DNA from 4 places in the Oceanobacillus sp. M65 genome. Region 3 is predicted to be linked to each of the others. Evidence: riboswitches for the same ligand, from Rfam matches in the RefSeq annotation. Region 3 holds a riboswitch; each other region holds the start of a gene.
The links. A riboswitch is a leader RNA that binds a small molecule or an ion and turns the genes downstream of it on or off. The one in region 3 is predicted to bind S-adenosylmethionine.
Positions count from the first base shown of each region.

Region 1: linked by a shared signal. The riboswitch ahead of ACTWPF_RS12280 (methionine ABC transporter ATP-binding protein) and the one ahead of ACTWPF_RS11965 (LLM class flavin-dependent oxidoreductase) in region 3 are both predicted to bind S-adenosylmethionine.
Region 2: linked by a shared signal. The riboswitch ahead of metK (methionine adenosyltransferase) and the one ahead of ACTWPF_RS11965 (LLM class flavin-dependent oxidoreductase) in region 3 are both predicted to bind S-adenosylmethionine.
Region 4: linked by a shared signal. The riboswitch ahead of ACTWPF_RS04390 (SDR family NAD(P)-dependent oxidoreductase) and the one ahead of ACTWPF_RS11965 (LLM class flavin-dependent oxidoreductase) in region 3 are both predicted to bind S-adenosylmethionine.

Region 1 is NZ_JBQQCJ010000003.1:35,506-40,889, reverse strand. Features, by position in the region: gene ACTWPF_RS12290 (carbon-nitrogen family hydrolase) at 1-584, opposite strand, end outside; gene ACTWPF_RS12285 (pyridoxal phosphate-dependent aminotransferase) at 787-1,959, shown strand; SAM riboswitch class I at 2,023-2,126, shown strand; gene ACTWPF_RS12280 (methionine ABC transporter ATP-binding protein) at 2,214-3,227, shown strand; gene ACTWPF_RS12275 (methionine ABC transporter permease) at 3,217-3,879, shown strand; gene ACTWPF_RS12270 (MetQ/NlpA family ABC transporter substrate-binding protein) at 3,901-4,734, shown strand; gene ACTWPF_RS12265 (reverse transcriptase-like protein) at 4,977-5,384, shown strand, end outside.
Region 2 is NZ_JBQQCJ010000001.1:1,580,713-1,586,096, reverse strand. Features, by position in the region: gene ACTWPF_RS07505 (tetraprenyl-beta-curcumene synthase family protein) at 1-584, opposite strand, end outside; gene ACTWPF_RS07500 (gamma carbonic anhydrase) at 666-1,181, shown strand; gene metK (methionine adenosyltransferase) at 1,351-2,553, opposite strand; SAM riboswitch class I at 2,685-2,791, opposite strand; gene pckA (phosphoenolpyruvate carboxykinase (ATP)) at 2,990-4,579, shown strand; gene ACTWPF_RS07485 (ABC transporter substrate-binding protein) at 4,737-5,384, shown strand, end outside.
Region 3 is NZ_JBQQCJ010000002.1:856,294-861,677, reverse strand. Features, by position in the region: gene dacB (D-alanyl-D-alanine carboxypeptidase/D-alanyl-D-alanine endopeptidase) at 19-1,491, shown strand; SAM riboswitch class I at 1,576-1,683, shown strand; gene ACTWPF_RS11965 (LLM class flavin-dependent oxidoreductase) at 1,767-2,822, shown strand; gene ACTWPF_RS11960 (ATP-grasp domain-containing protein) at 2,834-3,784, shown strand; gene ACTWPF_RS11955 (manganese catalase family protein) at 4,051-4,911, shown strand; gene ACTWPF_RS11950 (sodium/glutamate symporter) at 5,030-5,384, shown strand, end outside.
Region 4 is NZ_JBQQCJ010000001.1:919,435-924,818, reverse strand. Features, by position in the region: gene ACTWPF_RS04410 (SRPBCC family protein) at 1-342, opposite strand, end outside; gene ACTWPF_RS04405 (AraC family transcriptional regulator) at 595-1,458, shown strand; gene ACTWPF_RS04400 (hypothetical protein) at 1,596-1,862, opposite strand; gene ACTWPF_RS04395 (hypothetical protein) at 1,880-2,188, opposite strand; SAM riboswitch class I at 2,486-2,587, shown strand; gene ACTWPF_RS04390 (SDR family NAD(P)-dependent oxidoreductase) at 2,709-3,473, shown strand; gene ACTWPF_RS04385 (Na+/H+ antiporter NhaC family protein) at 3,526-4,848, shown strand; gene ACTWPF_RS04380 (S-ribosylhomocysteine lyase) at 5,106-5,384, shown strand, end outside.

The DNA of each region.
Region 1 (5,384 bases), on a different contig from region 3:
ACATAGCATTGATTCTCAATAGCTCTACTGATAAGCAGGGCTTTCCAATGGTCTATTCGTTTTGCAGGCCACTCCGCAACCACATATAACACCTTCGTATTATCAAGCATATGTGTTCGGATCCATTCTGGAAAACGAATATCATAGCAAATAACACCAGCAGATTTTATTCCGGCCAATTCGAAAATACCGTTCTCACTACCTTCAACCAAATGCTTTTCCTCATCCATCAATCTAAATAGATGAGCTTTTGCATATTCCTTTACAAGTTCACCATTTGAATTGATAACGAACATGGAATTGGTTACGCCTCGTTCTGTGCGCTTGGCAACAGACCCTGCTACAAGATGCACGTCATATTTCTGGGCAAGTCTAGAAAGGAAAGAGAGGGAACGTTCTCCGTTAGAGTCGGCAATCTCTTCTAAACGGGTAAGATCATAGCCAGTTGTCCAAAGCTCGGGTAAAACGACCACATCTACTTTCTTTTCTTTTAAACTTGCAAACTTTCTTTCTACCTTTTCTTCATTTGCTACCGGGTCTCCAAACGTAATGTCTATCTGCAACAAGGCAACAGACAGTATCATAAAATCAACTCCTTCATAAAAGCAAGGGTAAGCTAACAGCCTGATCCTAATTTAAGTGCTCGTTGTTATTGGTGCTTATTATCCCATCGCCTTATTTTCCTGTCAATTAACCTGATCCTTTGGTAAGTACAGCTTTACAAACGATGCAGAATTGGCTAACATAGATAATTAGAATTTTAGAATTATTAGAGGTGAGAAAACCGTGCAAAGCTTTCCAGTATCAGATACGTTGAAACGCCTGCCAGAGCAGTTTTTTGCCAAATTGGTAAAAAAAGTACAAGCATTAAGCAGTGAGGGGCATGATGTGATTAATCTTGGCCAGGGGAATCCTGATTTGCCAACGCCAAACCATATAGTAGAAGAATTAAAGACAGCAGCGGATAACCCTGTCTATCATAAATATTCCCCGTTTACAGGCCATGCTTTTCTTAAAGAAGCGGTGGCAACCTTTTACAAGCGGGAATACGATGTCGATATTGATCCAGAATCAGAGGTAGCGATTCTATTTGGTGCAAAAACAGGACTGGTTGAAATTAGCCAATGCTTGTTAAATGCAGGAGATACAGCATTACTACCTGACCCTGGCTATCCAGATTACATGTCCGGAATTGCCATGGCCAATGCAAATTCAGTTTTTATGCCATTGTTAGAAAAAAATAATTTTTTACCAAATTATCAACAACTAAATCAAGCTGACCTTGAAGCAGCAAAGTTACTATTTTTAAACTATCCAAACAATCCGACTGCCGGTGTTGCAAACAAGGAATTTTTTGATGAAACAATTGAAGTGGCAAAACAGAATGAAATCTGTGTAGTACATGACTTTGCATATGGGGCTATTGGCTTTGATGGAAAGAAACCGCAAAGTTTTATGCAATCTGCTGGAGCAAAGGATATTGGGGTAGAAATGTATACCTTGTCTAAAACGTATAATATGGCTGGTTGGCGTGTTGGTTTTGCTGTTGGAAACACTTCCGTGATAAAAAGCCTCAACCTGATTCAAGATCACTTATACGTTAGCTTGTTTGGCGCTGTGCAACAAGCAGCAGAGAAGGCTTTACTTGGTGATCAAACGGCTGTAGATGAATTGGTAGCTACCTATGAGAGTAGACGAAATGTGTTTGTAGAAAAATTGCAGGAAATTGGGTGGAACGTTCAAGCGCCCCGCGGTACATTCTTTGCATGGCTTCCTGTCCCAGAAGGATATACATCAGAGGAATTTGCTGACCTCCTTTTGGAAAAAGCACACGTTGTTGTAGCACCAGGTAATGGCTTTGGTGAAGCGGGAGAGGGATTTGTACGAGCTGGTTTGCTAGCTGATGAAGAGCGACTTGCCGAAGCTGCAGCTCGAATTGGAAAGCTAGGAATATTTTAAACTAGCTATTGACAAAGTGGAGTTCGAAGACTATGATAATCATTATGCTAACAATATGAATATTTCTTATCTAGAGTGACGGAGGGAAAGGCCCGTAGATGTCACAGCAACCTTCCATTTGGAGTGGTGCTACTTCCTTCAGAATGATTCATTCTGAAAGATAAGTGTGAGATACTTGTAATCGACACCCTCTTTCATGATGAAAGGGGGTTTTTTGATGGATTGGATTTACTGGCGGAATTGGAGTGAACGTTATGATTAAGGTAGAAAAAGTAAGCAAGATCTATGAAACAAAGTCCGGCCAAGTCGTTGGTGTGGATAATGTTTCACTGGAAGTACCTAAGGGAGAAATATACGGCATTGTAGGATATAGTGGTGCAGGAAAAAGTAGCCTAATTCGCTGTATGAATATACTAGAACGGCCAACTTCAGGAAAAATAATGGTGGACGGTGTAAATTTATTAGAGCTTTCCCCAAAGAAGTTACGAGAAGCACGACAGTCGATCGGCATGATCTTTCAAGGCTTCTATCTAGCCTCAGCTAAAACCGTATTCGATAATATTGCGTTTGCCTTAAAAGCGGCTGGAGTAGCTCCATCACAAAGGAAGAAGCGGGTAGAGGAGCTTCTTGAACTAGTTGGCTTAACAGATAAAATAAATCATTACCCTGCACAACTAAGTGGTGGACAGAAACAGCGTGTTAGTATTGCGCGAGCGCTTGCGAACAATCCTAATGTCCTACTATGCGATGAAGCAACCTCAGCATTGGATCCGAGCACAACAAAATCCATTTTGCAGTTATTAAAGAAAATTAACCAAGAGCTTGGAATCACCATTGTCTTAATAACCCATGAAATGGAAGTGGTGAAGGAGATTTGTGATACATGTGCTGTTATGCAGGATGGAAGAATTATTGAGCAAGGACCATCTTATAACATCTTTGCAAATCCACAGGAGGAACTGACAAAGCAGTTCATTGATACCATTTTGAACTTTGATTTACCAGCAAAGTTGCTTGAAGCCTGCAAAGGTACCATTCTCCAATTGCAGTTTCGCGGTAACTTAGCGAGTGACGCCGTAGTGTCAGATATGCTGCAAAAGTTTCAGGTCAGTGGCAATATCCTTCACGGCAAGGTGGAGTACATAAAAGAGACGCCTTTAGGCATTTTTATTATGGAATTGCTAGGAGAAACGGAAGAGGTAGCTTCTGCTAAGCAATATTTAGAAGAGCGGTTAAAGCAAGTGGAGGTGATCCAGCATGCTCGATAGAATAATAGAGATCCTTCCTGAGTTGAACACGGCTTTCTTTGAAACATTGCTAATGGTGGGTATAGGCTTACTCGTCGCCTTGATTCTTGGACTCCCTATCGGTATTTTGCTTTATGTAACAGACAAAGGACTATTCTGGGAAAGCCGGATCGCAAAAAGAATAATTGGTATCATTGTGAATTTAGTTCGTTCTGTACCATTTATTATTTTGCTTGTCTTTCTATTCCCTGTTACAGACCTCATCGTCGGACGTATTACTGGTCCACTTGCAGCTTCTGTTTCTCTATCCGTTGCGGCCATTCCTTTTTACGCCCGGATTGTAGAATCTGCTGCAAGAGAAATTGATAAAGGGGTAATCGAAGCTGCTATTGCCGTAGGGGCATCTCCATGGTTAATTATCAAGGATATTATTCTCCCTGAAACAAAGCCTGGACTTATCAGTGGGTTGACGATCACCGCAATTAGTTTGATAGGATATTCTGCCATGGCTGGAACCATTGGTGGTGGCGGGATTGGTGATTTAGCCATTCGCTATGGCTATTACCGGTATGACGACACGGTAATGATTACAACAGTTATTGTATTAATTGTGTTGGTACAGCTTATTCAATATCTTGGTGATTTTATTGCCAAGACTGTAAATAAAAAATAAAAACAAGTTGGAGGAACAACTATGAAAAAGACACTTATATCAATTACGGCATTATTATGTATTCTTTTACTTGCAGCGTGTGGGAACGATGACTCTGGAGCAGGGGATAATGAGGGTGAATCAAAGTCCATTAAATTTGGGGCTACTGTAGGGCCGTACAGTGATATGGTAACAAAAGCTCTTGCGCCATTATTAGAAGAAAAGGGCTATGAAGTAGAGAACCAAGAGTTTACTGATTATGTACAGCCAAACAATGCTTTATCAAGAGGAGACATTGATGCGAACTTGTTTCAGCATACGATCTATTTAGAAGCCTTTGCAGAAGAAAACGAAATGGATCTATCCTCTGTGATTGCTGTTCCTACAGCACCAATGGGTTTATATTCAAATACTTTTACAACTACGGATGAAATTGCTGAGGGAAGTACTATTGCTATTGCAAATGATCCTACTAATCTTTCTAGAACATTATTAATGTTGCAAGATCAGGGGTTAATCACTATAAGCGAAGAAGTAGACCCATTAAAGGCTTCTATTAAGGACATTGTGGATAATCCAAAGAATCTTGAATTCGTTGAAGTGGAAGCAGGACAGCTGCCACGTTTAGTGGATAGTGAGGATGCTGCTGCAGTTCCAGGAAACTTTGCCCTTGCTGCCGACATGGATCTGCTGGATGCGCTGGCTCTGGAAGAAATGCCAGATAATTACCGGAATGTTGTTGCAGTTAATACAGATGATCTTGATGCGCAGTTTGCCAAAGATATTAAAGAAGTTATCGAATCAGATGAATTTGAACAAATTATTGATGAGGAATTTCAAGGCTTTGGGAAACCGGGCTGGATGACTGAAGAATAATCACTTTTAAGCCCTATTGTGCTGAAGCATGATAGGGCTTTTATTACATAATTAACTTTCAGGGGATTTGCAATGGTAACAAGTATAAGGAAGTGCTAGGAGAAAAAGTCTGTTATGTGCTATCCTCATATTATAATTTTGGGAAAGAAATAATTCGTGATACTCAAAGCCTAACGTTCATAAATTTAGGGAATATAGGAAGGCTAGAGAAGAAGTGCGATATGGAGAATGGAGGTCAGCAGGTGAAAGGAATTATTTCATTTACTTACCGTACACCAAAGGGTGCAGATACTGTTCTATACTCAGATGAAATGCGTGCGGCAAAAGCATTGTTATTAGCAGAAGACATGGAAAGAACAGGAAGAGCTAATAATATACAATTCATTGATACACACGAATATAGCTGGAATTTAAAAGAATTACGCAAGCAGTTGGAAGAGATAAAAACAGAGCCACATGATGTGAAAATATACTTTGACGGTGGCTATGACTTAAAAACGAGAAAATCAGGCCTCGGATGTGCCATTTATTATGAACAAAATGAAAAAGCTTATCGTCTTCGAAGGAATGCACTTGTAGAAGAGCTTGAATCAAATAATGAGGCGGAATACGCTGCCCTTCACTTGGGTGTAAAGGAAGTGGAGGAACTA
Region 2 (5,384 bases), on a different contig from region 3:
TCTTCATTTTCTTCTTTGAACCAGTTTTCGAGTCGCGGCACTCTTTCTCTAATGTCTACATGCTTATGAACTTGCAAATCTGTATATAGTGAGACAAGACGATTTAAAAAGTGTTGTGCTACGTGCCGTTCAACCAGGGCTAGCTGAACTTGACACGTGCGGACTAAATCATGTAAATAACCATTATCATTCTGATCTTCTCGTAAAGCATAATAATTTTGTGTTTGCTGATCGGGATCCAAGGCACAAAACAAGGATTCATGAAGCAATCGGAAGTCAGCTGGATCAAGAGATGTACTCCGATCACAAAGGTTGTCTAAATAATCACTAATTGTTTGGTAGGCTACAATAAATTTGATTGCTTCGCCACTTCTCTCTCCTGCAAGTAGCGCGTACACAGCCCCACCTTGACAATGGAATTTTTTAGAACCAATACTTGCAAGTGCTTGATCACGTAATTCTTGATTCGGAATTGCTGTTGCTTTTGCTTTCCAGTAGTTTAGCTCCTTTTCCACTTCAGGGAAAATTTTCGATTGTAACGACTTCAGCAATGTGATGGATGATGTTGGAACATTGTTTCGCATTTGTTTGCCTTCCTTCAGTCAGTTTAAGCGTGTATTTTTTGCTATACTAATTATATCACCATATTATGGAGGAGGATTCAAATGATTCATCAATATCAGGATAAGCAGCCCGTAATTCATGAAACAGCATTTATTGCAAAAGACGCTACTATTATCGGAGATGTGGAGATAGATCAATCAAGCAGTGTTTGGTTTAAGACGATCATTCGTGGGGATGTGGCACCCACTCGAATCGGGGAACGCGTAAACATTCAGGATTTATCTATGCTTCACCAAAGTCCTGGAATGCCTTTAGTTATTGAAGATGATGTAACAGTGGGGCATCAGGTCACCCTACACTCTGCAATCATTAGAGAAAAAGCATTAATTGGAATGGGATCCATCATTCTTGATGGTGCAGAAATTGGTACAGGGGCATTTATCGGTGCTGGAAGCCTTGTCCCTCCAGGTAAGAAAATCCCCCCCAATACGCTAGCTCTTGGGAGACCAGCCAAAGTAGTAAGGAACTTAACGGAAGAGGACCTTGCAGAAATGGATCGAATTCGAAAATCATATGTGGAAAAAGGACAATATTACAAAGCACATACCACCCTTTAGAGAAAGCAATCTAATGGAGGTATACATAAAGCCTTCATCTTCCACTCTAGATTTATTATCAAGTACCGTGAAAACCCAAAAGCCGAACGGATTTCGAAAAAACAGATGGTTCCCTAAAAGGTACCTCATCATTTCGAATGTCCATTCGGCTTCTATAATTGATCTTTTTCTACTTCTTCTCCATCAACGCTTTTAATTCTACAACTTTATCTGTCTTTTCCCAAGGGAAGAGGATGTCTGTTCTTCCGAAATGACCATATGCTGCCGTGTTCTTAAAGATAGGTTTCTGCAAATCAAGCATACGGATAATGCCAGCTGGACGTAAATCAAATAGTTTGCGTATTGCATGCACTAACGCTTCTTCAGACACTTTTCCTGTTCCGAAAGTGTTTACTGCAATTGAAACAGGTTCAGCTACACCAATAGCATAGGCTAGTTGTACCTCACAAGTCTTGGCAAGTTCTGCAGCTACTATGTTTTTCGCAACATAACGTGCAGCATAAGCAGCGGATCGATCCACTTTCGTTGAATCCTTCCCACTAAAGGCTCCCCCACCATGTCGAGCATATCCACCGTATGTGTCCACAATAATTTTTCTGCCAGTTAACCCAGCATCTCCTTGTGGTCCACCAATCACAAAGCGGCCTGTTGGATTAATAAAATACTTCGTTGTTTCATCCAAAAGATTCTCTGGTACGACTGGACGAATAACATGTTCAATTAAATCCTTTTCGATTTGCTCTGTTGTGATATCTTGATGATGCTGTGTAGAAATAACAATCGTATCTACCTTTACTGGTTGGTCCTGTTCATCATATTCAACAGTTACCTGTGTTTTCCCATCTGGACGCAAGTAATCTAATACCTTTTCTTTTCTTACATCAGCCAAACGCTTCGCCAATTTGTGTGCAAGTGAAATAGGTAATGGCATGAGTTCCTCCGTCTCGTCGCAAGCAAAACCAAACATAAGTCCTTGGTCCCCTGCTCCAATAGAAGCAATCTCTTCATCACTCATTTTTCCTTGGCGAGACTCTAGTGCCTCGTCTACACCTCCGGCAATATCAGCAGATTGTTCATCAATTGCTGTCAATACGGCACATGTATCCGCATCAAAGCCATACTTTGCACGCGTATACCCAATTTCTTTAATCGTTTTTCTTACAATAGCCGGAATGTCTACATACGTACTTGTAGAAATCTCTCCCGCTACGAGCACCAAACCTGTTGTAACGGTTGTTTCACAAGCAACACGCGCATATGGGTCCTTCTTTAAAATTTCATCTAGAATTGCATCTGAAATCTGATCAGATATTTTATCAGGATGCCCTTCTGTTACCGATTCTGAAGTAAATAAACGACGATTAGCAGCCATAGTGCTTAATCCTCCTTTTGATTTCTGTTACGGATCTCTGTTCATCAAGTTTTGCTATTTCATAACAAAGGTTTTTATAAAATAAAAAAAGCCCTTCCTTCAGTAATGAGGAAAGGAGTACCAGCCTTTCGCTCTTATTGTTCAAGGAAATTTCCTTGCACCAGGTTAGCACCTTTTCACCGATGTGATGGTTGCTGGGTTTCATCGGGGCTGTCCCTCCACCTACTCTGAATAAGAGAGTATCCGCTCGAAATTTAGCTTATCGAATGAGAACTGACATGTCAACTATTTTTGGTTCGTAACAAGGTTTGCGAAAATTTCATATGATTAGATTAGATATTTAGTATGGACTATTCAATTAAATGTGTTATACTAATAATCACATTAAGGCAACGTAATACAACACATTACCAAAGGTAGGTGCAGTGAAGTGAAAATGGTAGAAAAAAACCCTTGTACTGAATTAGAGCAGCATACTCCGATACTGGAGAATGAAACTGTCCCACGGCTTATCGAGATAATCTTAGCAAAAATGGAAGCAGTTTTAACCTCCACAGGTGCAATTAGATCAACCACTGGTAAATATACCGGTCGCTCTCCTAAGGACAAATTTATTGTTCGCGACGCAGTCAGTGATTCTAAAATCGATTGGGGTCAAGTCAACCAATCTATTGATGAGGATGCATTTGAAAGACTATACAAAAAAACAACAGAATACTTGAAAAACCAGAAAGAAATATATAGATTTAAAGGATTTGCTGGGGCAGATGAAGACTCCCGCCTGCCGATCCAAGTAGTTTCCGAATATGCTTGGCATAGCTTGTTTGCAAGGCAGCTTTTCATAACCCCAACAGAGGAAGAACTCGCCAACCACCAAGCAGAATTTACAGTCCTATCTGCACCGGGATGTTTTGCAGATCCTGATACAGACAGTACTAATTCGGAAACATTTGTTATTGTTTCATTTAAAAAACGAGTCATTCTAATTGGCGGCACAGAATATGCGGGCGAAATAAAGAAATCAATTTTTTCTGTGATGAATTATCTCTTGCCACAACAAGATATCCTTCCCATGCATTGCTCTGCCAATGTCGGGGATGAGGGAGATGTCGCTTTGTTTTTTGGGTTATCTGGAACAGGCAAAACGACCCTATCCGCTGACCCTGACAGAAAATTAGTCGGGGATGATGAACATGGCTGGAGTAATAATGGTATATTCAATATAGAGGGCGGTTGTTATGCTAAATGCATTAATTTATCAGAAGAAAAAGAACCACAAATATATAATGCCATACGATTTGGTTCTGTTTTGGAAAATGTCATGCTTGATTCCGAGAATGACAAGCCAGACTATTCCAATACGTCCCTAACGGAAAACACGCGAGCTGCTTATCCTATTGAACATATGGAGAATGTGATGGTCCCAAGTATCGCTGGTCACCCAAACACCATTATCTTTTTAACTGCAGATGCCTCTGGGACCCTACCGCCGATTAGTAAATTAACGAATGAACAGGCGATGTATCACTTTCTCAGTGGTTACACGAGCAAGCTTGCTGGGACTGAACGTGGAGTGACTAAACCCCAAGCAACTTTTTCGGCCTGCTTTGGTTCTCCATTCTTGCCGCTCTCTCCTTCTGTCTATGCAGAAATGCTTGGCAAAAAGATAGAGGAACATTCGGCAACTGTATTTTTGATTAATACAGGTTGGACTGGTGGCTCTTACGAAGATGGTGGCGAACGTATTAAATTATCCTACACAAGAGCAATGGTATATGCAGCATTGAAAGGCGAATTAAATAATACAGAAACCATTCTAGATGAAATATTCGGATTAGAGATTCCATACCATGTTCCAGGTGTACCTGAGCAGCTCTTAGTTCCTGCCAATACATGGGCAAACATTGCAGATTATCAAAAAGCAGCGGAGGAACTTGCAATGATGTTCCACAGAAATTTTGAAAAGTTCACAGAAGCTAGTAATGCGATTAAGCAAGCTGGACCTAGATACCAAAATTACATGTAACCAATATTTCTAAGAAGATTTTTTATACGTTTTTCAGCGGTCTCTACAAGGAGGCCGTTTTTTTATGCACTTATGTAATAGGCCATCACACATTTTAGGCGAATGCATAAAATGTTTTGACATAACTATCTACTTAAACTAAGGGGGGTCAAATAAAATGAAAAAATTAATTAAAATGACGCTTATAGTAGCTTTATTGCCACTCATTTTGCTCGGATGCAACCAAAGCAGCACTTCCTCCATAAAGCTTGCTGAAGTAACTCGATCCTTGTTTTATGCACCACAATACGTCGCGTTGGAAAAGGGATATTTTGAAGAGGAAGGGTTGGATGTAGAACTACAGACCACATGGGGTGGCGATAAAACCATGACGGCACTTCTTTCCGACGGAGCTGACATTGCATTGGTCGGTTCGGAAACATCCATATATGTTTACGCACAAAACTCAAAGGACCCAGCAATTAACTTTGCTCAGTTAACACAGACAGATGGCACATTTCTTGTAGCGAAAGAACCAAAACCTGACTTTGAGTGGGAAGATTTAGAGGGTAGTACATTTTTAGGCCAACGAAAAGGCGGCATGCCTCAAATGGTTGGTGAATTTGTGCTGAAGAAACATGGCATTGATCCCAAAAATGATTTAGATCTTCAGCAGAACATTGATTTTGCTAACATACCTGGTGCCTTCGTTTCAGGAGATGCAGAGTATGTTCAATTATTTGAACCGACAGCAAGCACATTTGAAAAAGAAGGCAATGGGCATATCGTAGCCTCGTTTGGAGAAGAATCCGGCAATGTTCCGTAT
Region 3 (5,384 bases):
AATGTAAGAGGTGCTTACATGATGTTAAAAAGAAATGTCAGCCGTGTATGGATACTCTTGCTCATCTTTTGCTTAGCTGCTTCAGTGCCCGAAGAAAAGAGAGTACATGCGATAGAGGAGCGGGGGACAATGAAACAGCGTTTGGATAACGAAATAGAAACAGAACCAATGTTGAAAGGTGCATTAGTTGGAATGAGTGTGCGGGATGCAAAATCTGGCGAGCTTCTATATGAAAACCTTGGAGATACAAGGCTTCGTCCTGCATCCAATATGAAACTTTTAACTGCAGCTGCAGCCTTAGAGGTTCTTGGAGAAGACTACACCTTTTCTACCGAAATAAAGACCGACGGCGTTAACAGAGATGAACAGTTAGTAGGAAACCTTTACCTTGTCGGAAAAGGGGATCCGACCTTGACACCTGAAGATTTTGCCCGTTTTGCAGAGCAACTTCAAGAACTGGGAGTGAGGCATATCAAGGGAGATCTTATTGGGGATGATACATGGTATGATAACGTACGCCTTTCCCCTGACTTAATTTGGAGTGACGAATCATTTCATTACGGGGCGCAAATTTCGGCGCTGACTTCCTCACCTGACGAAGACTATGACGCGGGAAGTGTTACGCTTCAGATAACAGCCGATGAAGAGCCAGGGGAGAAGCCTATCATAACTGTGTCACCTAACACCAACTATGTAACAATACATAATCGAGCCGAGACAAGTTCCAACAATGTGGAAGAGGATCTAACAGTGGAAAGAGAACATGGGTCAAACGAAATCACGCTTACAGGCACCATACCAGCTGGGGCAGAAACGGTGAAAGAATATATGGCCGTATGGGATCCGACAAGCTATGCTATGTCCCTTTTTCAGGATGCACTTCAAGCAAAAGGGATCACTTGGTCTGGGGAAGTGATGGTTGGCAAAGCGCCTAATGAAAGTTCCTTGCTTTTTCAACATAGTTCTATACCATTAAAAGAATTGCTTGTACCGTTTATGAAGCTGAGCAACAATGTGCACGGGGAAGTGCTCATAAAGGAAATGGGAAAGCATGTGCAAAAGGAAGGAAGCTGGGAAAAAGGACTTGAGGTTATGCAAAAGGAGCTAGAAAAGCTTGGGTTAAATCGAAGTACGTTATTAATTCGAGATGGTTCGGGTATTTCACATGTCAATCTCATTCCAGCAAACGAACTTAGTAAACTACTTTTTATCGTACAGGATAAGCCATGGTTTCCTGCCTTCAAGAACGCACTCCCAGTAGCGGGAGAGACAGGCAAGATGGTTGGTGGAACATTAAGGAATCGGTTGGGAGACGTCCAGGTTGAAGCTAAAACAGGAACAATCTTTGGAGTAGCTACACTATCTGGTTATTTACAGAACCTGTCAGGAGAGAATTATATTTTTTCTATTATGATTAATAATGTGCTTGATGAAGAAGCTGCTAAAGACGTGGAAGATAGCCTTGTTCGTATTATTGCGGAAAGACCTTAGCCTTGCTTTTACTAGGAAAAATTAATTAATTGACAGTTCTAACATTTTGCGCTAATCTTTTAAGTACTAATTAAATAATAATGTTTCTTATCTAGAGAGGTGGAGGGATATGGCCCTTTGAAGCCTCGGCAACAGGTCTGTTTAGTTAGATACTGTGCCAATTCCATCAAGCAATTGCTTGGAAGATAAGAGGATGAAGTTCTATTAGAATTTTAAACTCTTTTCTTCGGGAAAGAGTTTTTTTGTTTTCAATTTGGAGAATAGGAGTGGGGAAGATGAGATATGGATTTTGGTTACCGATTTTTGGAGGTTGGCTACGTAATGTAGAAGATGAGAAAATGCCACCTACTTTTAATTATGCAAAGCAAGTAATTCAGTCAGCAGAAAAATGGGGCTATGACACGACATTGATTGCTGAACTCTATTTAAATGATATTAAAGGGACAAAAGAAGATTCAATTGAAGCATGGTCAACTGCTGCAGCACTAGCTGCTGTAACCGAAAAAATAGAGATTATGACGGCCGTTCGTCCTGTCTTTCACAATCCCGCTGTTACAGCCAAAATGGCGGCCAACATTGATCATATTAGCAATGGGCGTTTTACATTAAATGTCGTATCCGGCTGGTGGGCAGAGGAAGCGAAGCAATATGGAGCAGAATTTACAGAGCATGATGCCCGTTATGAGCGAACAGAAGAGTTTCTTGAAGTGTTAAAAGGTTTGTGGACGGAAGAGTCATTCTCCTACAACGGAAAATTTTATCAAATTGAAAATACAAAGCTTTCACCAAAACCTGTACAACGACCAAACCCGGTGTTGTATGCTGGCGGTGAAAGTGACAAAGGAAAAGAGGTTATTTCCACCTATTGTGATGCCTATGTCATGCATGGACATACAGTAGAAGAAGCGAGACAAAAAATTAACGATATGAAAGAACGGAGAAAGCATGCAGGGAAGGAGCCGTTACAGTCGTTTGGTATGGCTGCCTATGTTATTTGCCGTGAAACAGAGGAAGAGGCATTACGAGAGCTTGAGAGAATTACAACTGTAAAAGAATCCGATGCGTACGCTGGGTTTCAGGACTTTACGACAATGTCACAACTGGAACAGCAGGTAAAACTGCAGGATTATTCTGTATCGAACAGGGGCCTACGTCCAAATCTTGTGGGCACACCGCAACAAATAGCCGAGCAAATTATAGCATATGAAGAAGCTGGAGTCGATTTACTATTGCTACAGTGCTCACCGCAATTGGAGGAGCTAGAAAACTTCGCCAAAAATGTTATGCCAAAGGTCGATGAATGGAAAAAGGTTTTACTAAATAATAGATAGGAGAGGCCATCATGACGAAATTATATATCATTCATGAAAATGAAGAATGGACGACACATTTATTTAAGCGATTGGATGAATTAGCGATTCCTTATGAGGATTGGCTTCTAACGAGCGGGAAGGTTGATTTGACTGCCGTCCCGCCAGAGGGAGTTTTTTATAATCGAATGAGTGCATCATCCCACACAAGGGGAAACCGTTTTTCTCCAGAGCTGACAAGTGCCGTGTTATCCTGGCTTGAACATCACGGTAGAACGGTTGTGAATGGGAGCAGGGCGCTTGATCTAGAGCTCAGCAAGGTGAAGCAATATTTGGAATTGGAAAAATACGGAGTCCGTACACCAAAGACAACGGCTGCTGTTGGAAAAAAAGAATTTATTGAAGTAGCCGAAAGCTTTGCAGGGAAACCTTTTATTACAAAGCATAATCGAGCAGGGAAGGGACTTGGTGTTCAATTGTTTCATTCAGTTAAAGCCTTGCAGGAATATGTAGAAGGTGGGGACTTCGAAGAGCCTGTCGATGGTGTCACCTTAATACAGGAATATATTCAGTCACCAGAATCCTATATTACGAGGTGTGAGTTTGTCGGCGGGGAATTTGTTTATGCAGTAAGAGTAGATACATCAGAAGGATTTGAACTTTGCCCGGCAGATGCATGTACTATTGAGGATTTATTCTGTCCTGCTGAAGAACAAGAAGCCCCTGCGAAATTCCAAGTTAGGAAAGGCTTTGACCACCCAGTATTAGAAAAATATAAACAAGTGCTTAAAGGGAATGACATCCAAATCGCTGGTATTGAATTTATTGAAGATGAGGACGGTAACCTTTATACGTATGACATTAATACAAATACAAATTATAATTCTGAAGCCGAAGCCAATTATGGCACCTATGGCATGCTGGAGGTAGCGAAGTATTTAGGGGGAAAACTAAACTCCCACTATCCTACCATCCTATCTTAATTCAGGTTAGACACTCCCACCTTTACCCAAAAAGGTGGGAGTAGTTTAATTTTTAGCCTAATTTTTTGAACAGAGAGTGGCCAGGACCAATAAATTCGCAATCATGGCAGATAAATCGCCCTCTTGCCCTTATAATTGACTACATACATATTAACGAACACTCCTCCACTTGCATAAATTTTGTGGAACAATGGCCTAGCTATCTGCATACCATCTAAAAGGGGCGGATATTTGCCTATTGTCAAACTATAAAGGATGTGAGTGGATTGTTTTATCACGTAAAGGATTTACAGTACCATGCCAAGCCTGATCGTCCAGATCCTGTTTTTGCTAAGAAGTTACAAGAAGTTCTAGGCGGCCAATACGGTGAAATATCGGTTATGATGCAATACTTATTCCAAGGGTGGAACGTAAGAGGGAATGGGAAATACAAGGATCTATTAATGGATATCGGAACAGAGGAAATTGCCCATGTAGAAATGCTAGCCACGCTAATTGCGCGTCTTCTGGATAACGCACCAGATCTGGAATTGGATGATGCTGTGGATGATCCAGTTGTAGCTGCTATATTGGGAGGTTCAAATCCACAGCATGCCATTGTTTCAGGTTTAGGAGCAATGCCTGTAGATAGTGTGGGTAATCGCTGGACAGCTAGTTATATTGGAGCAAGTGGTAACTTAATTGCCGATTTCCGAGCTAATTTAATGGCAGAGTCAATGGGAAGACTTCAGGTTGCTCGCTTATATGAGATGACGAATGATAGTGGCGTTAGAAATACATTATCTTGGCTTATAGCACGAGATACGGCCCACCAAAACCAGTGGTATGCTGCAATTAAAGAGCTTGAAGAAAAAGAAAACATAGTTGTCCCGAGTACTTTCCCTCGAGAACTAGAGGTACAGCAGGTTGCCTATACATTATTTAATTTCTCCCAAGGAGATGCAAGTGCTGAAGGTAGATGGGCACATGGCCCAAGTATGGATGGCTGTGGTACTTTTAATTATGTTGATAGACCTGTTGCATTTGCTCCAGCACCACACCTCCCTCCCGCTCCTCCTTATATTTTTAATACACCAGCATGGGCAATGCGCAAGTCAGATGACCTGCCAGACCCTGATACAAAATAGAACTGTATTGAAAACTCTCTGTATATGGCAGAGAGTTTTTTTATGTTCAAAGTTGCGTTTGAGTTAATTTTATGAAGGGAAAAAACAAGGAACTAAGCAAAATAAAGGGGTAGTATTCATGACACCAGGCCAAATTGGTTTTACATTATTATATCTTGCATTCTTTCTGCTCGTTGGTAAATGGATCCGTATGCGTGTGAAATGGTTGCAAAATTTATTCTTACCTTCATCTATTATAGGCGGTTTTTTAGCATTATTACTAGGTCCCGAAGTATTAGGGAGAATTCTGGAAAACTTCACAGGAGAAAACTCTTTTTGGGTGAACGGCATCATGACGGAAGAAGTAATGGAAGTTTGGAGTGCGTTACCAGGATTAATGATAAATATCGTATTTGCAACATTGTTTCTTGGTGCAACCATACCTAGTCTGTCTAAGGTATGGAATTATGGTGGACCACAGCTTGCTTTCGGTT
Region 4 (5,384 bases), on a different contig from region 3:
CATTTCTCGATCATCAAACGTATGACTGAATGTCATGGTACAGCCTTGATCTGCTTCCTGTATGCTTATCTCTAAAAGGTCCTCCATTTCCTTAAAACAAAAGGAATACGGAGGGTGGAATTCGGTAATCACCGCTTCATAGGTTGATCCTTCCCCATCGTCGAACTTTATCTTTCCACCAACCTTAAGATCCATATCGCCAGTTGCAAATGGATACCACTGCGTGAAGTATTGAGGATCCGTTATAAATGGAAAGACAGTTTCAGGTGTGAATGGATATTGACGTTCAAATACTAAAACAGATCTTCCTTCTTTTTCATGGAGACTGCCATCGTTATGCATACTTTCCCTCCTCTTACCTAATGTTATTGTTTTACTGTTCCTAACATTATAACGTACATTCTACAACATGTTTAAGAATAGACAACTTATTACTAGTCTATGCAGTTGTCCATTATCCCACTATGAGGCCTCACCTAGACCGCTATATATTTACTACGAAAAATCATTAAGTAATTCGATATTTTTCCCATTAAACATGTCGAGTATTTACAATATTACTTTGCTATTATTTAAACAGAAAGGAGGGATAACGTGTTAAAGGAATTAAACCAAGTCATTGAATATATTGAAGAACGATTAACAGATGATCTATCGCTTGAAACTATTTCAGAATTTGCCGGGGTTTCCGATTATCACTTTCGGAAAATATTTTTTTACCTATCCGGAATGACACTAAATGAGTATATAAAAAACAGAAGGCTCTCCGAGGCAAATAAGGACTTGCTGCGAGGAGAAAAAGTAACAGATGTTGCTTTTAAATATGGGTACCAGTCAGTGGACGGTTTTACCAGAGCATTTAAAAAGTGGAATGGTTTTCTACCCTCGGAAGTAATTAAAAATGGAGTAAGCAAAACGTTTCCGAAGTTCACATTTGTCATAACAGTACGAGGAGGAACTACAATGGAATTTAGAATAGAAGATAAGCCAACATTTAATTTAGTTGGTGTAAGTAAACGTGTGCCGATGCAATTCGAAGGGGTTAATAACGCGATTGTGGAGCTTGTGAAGAGCATTACGGACGAACAAAAAGACGAAATGCATTCCTTGCAAAATATAGAACCCTATGAAATCGTGAATGCTTCCTATGATGCGGACGCTCAATTCCTAAAAGAGGAAGGCGATCTAACGCACTTGATCGGTGTATTAACAACGGAAGATAACGTCAGTGATCAATTAGATAAAGTAACTGTTGATGCCTGTACGTGGGCGATTTTCCCTAATGAAGGGCCGTTCCCATCAACACTACAAGAAACCATGGCAAAGACCTATTCAGAATGGCTCCCCTCTTCCGATTATGAAGTAATCCCTGCTCCTAGCTTTTCGTTTACAAAAATGGATGAAAAGAAAGTAGATTACGCGTATAGTGAAGTATGGATTCCTGTGAGGAAAAGATAAACGCTAGGACTTACAATGGATCAAGAGCAACGCTGATATGGTGGCGTTGCTCTTTTTAAAATGCTTGAAGAAATGATTATAAAAATCTTACCCCTTTGCACTACGATGATTACACCTAATAATTAACCGATAGCTATCTATGCAAACTGTTTTCTTAATTCTTCTATAAAGTTTTCAAGTACATCTAATCTATTTATAACTTCGGCCTTTTTTTCCTCGCTAAGTATTTCAGGGTTCTCTATGAACAGATTATTCTCAAGTTGCTTACAGCAGCTTTTGATTTTATCAAGATAGTCTTTGATTTGCTTTTCATCCACCGTTTGTATTGTAATTTCCTCCAGTAGCTTTTTAGTTTTTTCAATTTTTCCCTCACCTTCTTTTAAGTCTTTTCGCAGTTTATTCAATTCCTTTGTTATCTTTTCTAATTGCCCTGGGTGAGGTTATACTGCTTTTTATACTCCTCCAATTTCTTTTCAAGCTCCTTGTTATCTAAACGACTAATATAATCAATCTTGGTCTTTTTTACTTTCTGAATTGACAATCTGGAAAGGGAGTCTATCTCATGCCTTCCATCTGGGAGAATAATTAGCCCAGCTAAAAAAGTAGCCTCTGCCCCTGAACCCTGAAACTTATTTAAACTAAGCATTACCTCTTCTAAATCCTTTTGATCTTCTGGAGATAAATCCCCTGCTTTATCTATTAACCTATACTCTTTATTTGCCGTCCCCAAGCCCCTCCTTTTTACCCATGTCTATTGTGGCTGGGGATTGTCCTATTCGCCTTTCATAATAATTTATGAGAGTTGGCCTCTTTCAAATCGACGTTTCAGGTCATCGAACGGGTTATATAAAGATCCAGTAAACAACTCGCCTTAATAGAAATCCAGAATAATAATGTATTCTATAAATGAAGATTAGGAATAATAGCCCCCAGACACCAACTCTCTATTTCATAATTATCAAAAAAATAACTTGACGCTCATTTCATTTTGCTGTATCTTTAATCTACAAATTACATATCGCGAATTTTCTTATCCAGAGAGGTGGAGGGACTGGCCCTACGATACCTCGGCAGCAGCTCTTTTAGAGTAATGTGCCAATTCCAGAAGCGTAACGCTTGAAGATAAGAAGAGTATTTTAACGTTGACGTTTAAGGTCTCTTCTTGCTATAGAAGAGGCCTTTTTTGTTTGCGTCTAGACTTTCGCAAACTAAGGAATACAGCAGGGCAACAGGAAAGGAGTATGTTTTCTATGTATACGATGGATTTGACCGATAAAGTGGCCATTGTCACTGGTGGTGCACATGGCATTGGAAAGGCGATTGTGGAGGCATTTTTAGATTGCGGGGCAAAAGTTGCGGTTGTAGATATGGCTGAGACACATGATGAAACAACAGTTAATACGTTTCACGTTCAGGCAGATGTGTCCAATCCAGAACAAGTAACCGAGGTGGTTGATTCGGTTATTGATCATTTTGGCAGAGTTGACATTTTAGTCAATAATGCCGGGATTTCCACGATGGACTATTTTGTTGATATAAAAGAACAGGACTGGGATAAAACAATCGATGTGAATGCAAAAGGGGTCTACCTTTGCATGCAAGCCGTTGCGAAACAACTACAAGCTCAAGGCCAAGGTGGAAAAATCATTAACATTGCCTCACAAGCTGGGAAAAACGGCTACCAACTAATGGGTAGCTATGTTGCTTCAAAACACGCGGTTCTAGGGATGACAAAAGTAGCTGCACTAGAACTAGCCAAAGACAAAATTAATGTGAATGCCGTTTGCCCAGGAATCGTGGAAACAACGATGAAACAATCAGAAAGAGTGATTGGTGGAAACCTACGCGGTCTTCAAGCTGAAGATATTAAACACGAAGATAATTCACAAGTTCCCTTGGGAAGAACTGCTGTACCTGCAGACATTGCGAATGTCGTTGTTTTTCTTGCATCAACGTACTCAGATTACATGACTGGCCAAGGAATTAATGTTACGGGTGGGATGACAATGAACTAATCTCTTGTTACATGCTCACCCACTAAAAACTAAATTGAAGGAGGATATTTTGATGGCTAATGCGAAAAAAGGAAATGCACTTGCACTACTTCCGCTACTGATCTTTGTATTACTATTTATTGGCACTGGCGTTATTTCTGGAGACTTCTCCAATATGCCATTAAACGTTGCGATTATTATTGCGGCGGCTTTTGCTCTCGCCATGAACCGAAAAGAAAAGCTATCTAGAAAGATTGATATCTTTACGAAAGGCGCAGGACATCCGAATATTATCTTAATGGCGGTAATTTTTGTAATGGCCGGGGCATTCGCTCAAACAGCTAGAGACATGGGTGCTGTAGATTCCACCGTAAACTTAGGATTATCCGTTATTCCTCCTAATCTATTAATGGTTGGACTGTTTATTGTAGGTTGCTTCATCTCTGTTTCAATGGGAACATCCATGGGTACCGTGGCCGCACTAGCACCAATTGGCATTGGAATCGCAGAACAAACAGGGATACCAATGGCGCTTGCAATGGGAACTGTTATAGGTGGCGCAATGTTTGGAGATAATCTATCAATGATTTCCGATACAACCATTGCAGCTGTCCGGACCCAGAAAACAAAAATGAGTGATAAATTTAAAACCAACTTTTTCATTGTTCTACCTGGAGCAATTGTAACCGCGGTTCTTTTATGGATCGTGACTGCAGGAGCCGAAATTGACACCATTGGCGATTACGCATTTGATTTCGTGAAGGTTTTACCTTATATAGCAGTACTCATTGCAGCCTTAGCTGGCGTTAATGTCTTAGTCGTATTAATTGGCGGCATCGTGTTTGCTGGGATCATTGGCTTAATAGACGGTTCTTATACGTTATCTGGTTTCATTCAAGCAGTTTCACAGGGAATCATGAATATGGAAGATATTGCAATTGTTGCCCTATTAATTGGTGGTATGATTGGAATTATCCAGCATAACGGCGGGATTCAGTGGTTATTAAATTTTGTAACGCGTAGAATTAAAACGAAAAAAGGTGCGGAGCTTGGGATTGCAGGTTTAGTAAGTGCAACCGACATTGCAACGGCCAACAACACCATATCTATTATTGTGACAGGTCCATTAGCAAAAAATATTTCCGATGAATACAATATTGATCCTAGAAAATCAGCAAGTATTCTCGATATTTTTGCTGGCGGGTGGCAAGGTATCGTTCCATACGGTGGGCAAATGCTTGCCGCTGCCGGGTTAGCAGCTATATCGCCAATTAGCATCTTGCCATATTCCTTCTACCCAATTGCCATCATCCTGTGTGGAATTATTGCCATTCTCATTGGCTTCCCTAAACACCAGAAAAATAAAGCCGCTAAGGGAGATAAAAAAACAGCTTAACGAATCTAATCTGGTAAAATAGGAACAAAAGCGCAAGCGCCCGTTTAGAAACGTAGCGGGTGGAACGAATCAACTGAGATAAAGAAATCACGGTGAGGATACGAACCGATGATGACTTATCGTAGGGCGATTTCGTGAAGTCGCCTAGTTTCTGGGCGCTGGAGCTGGACGTGGCCATTTCTGCCATCGAACATTATGAAGACAAAATTTTATACTTTCTTTACTAGTAAAAAATAATAATTTTAGGAGTGGAATACATGGTTAAAAAAATGAACGTTGAAAGCTTTAATCTTGATCATACAAAAGTGAAAGCACCTTATATTCGTCTAGCGGGGACTACTACTGGGGCAAACGGCGACGTTGTTCACAAGTATGACCTTCGTCTCAAACAACCAAATCAGGAGTATATGGAAATGCCTGCACTCCATTCACTAGAACACTTAATGGCTGAAAATATCCGCAACCATCACAGTAGTGTCATTGATTTAGGTCCAATGGGTTGTCAAACAGGCTTTTACTTATCGGTTATAAACCAT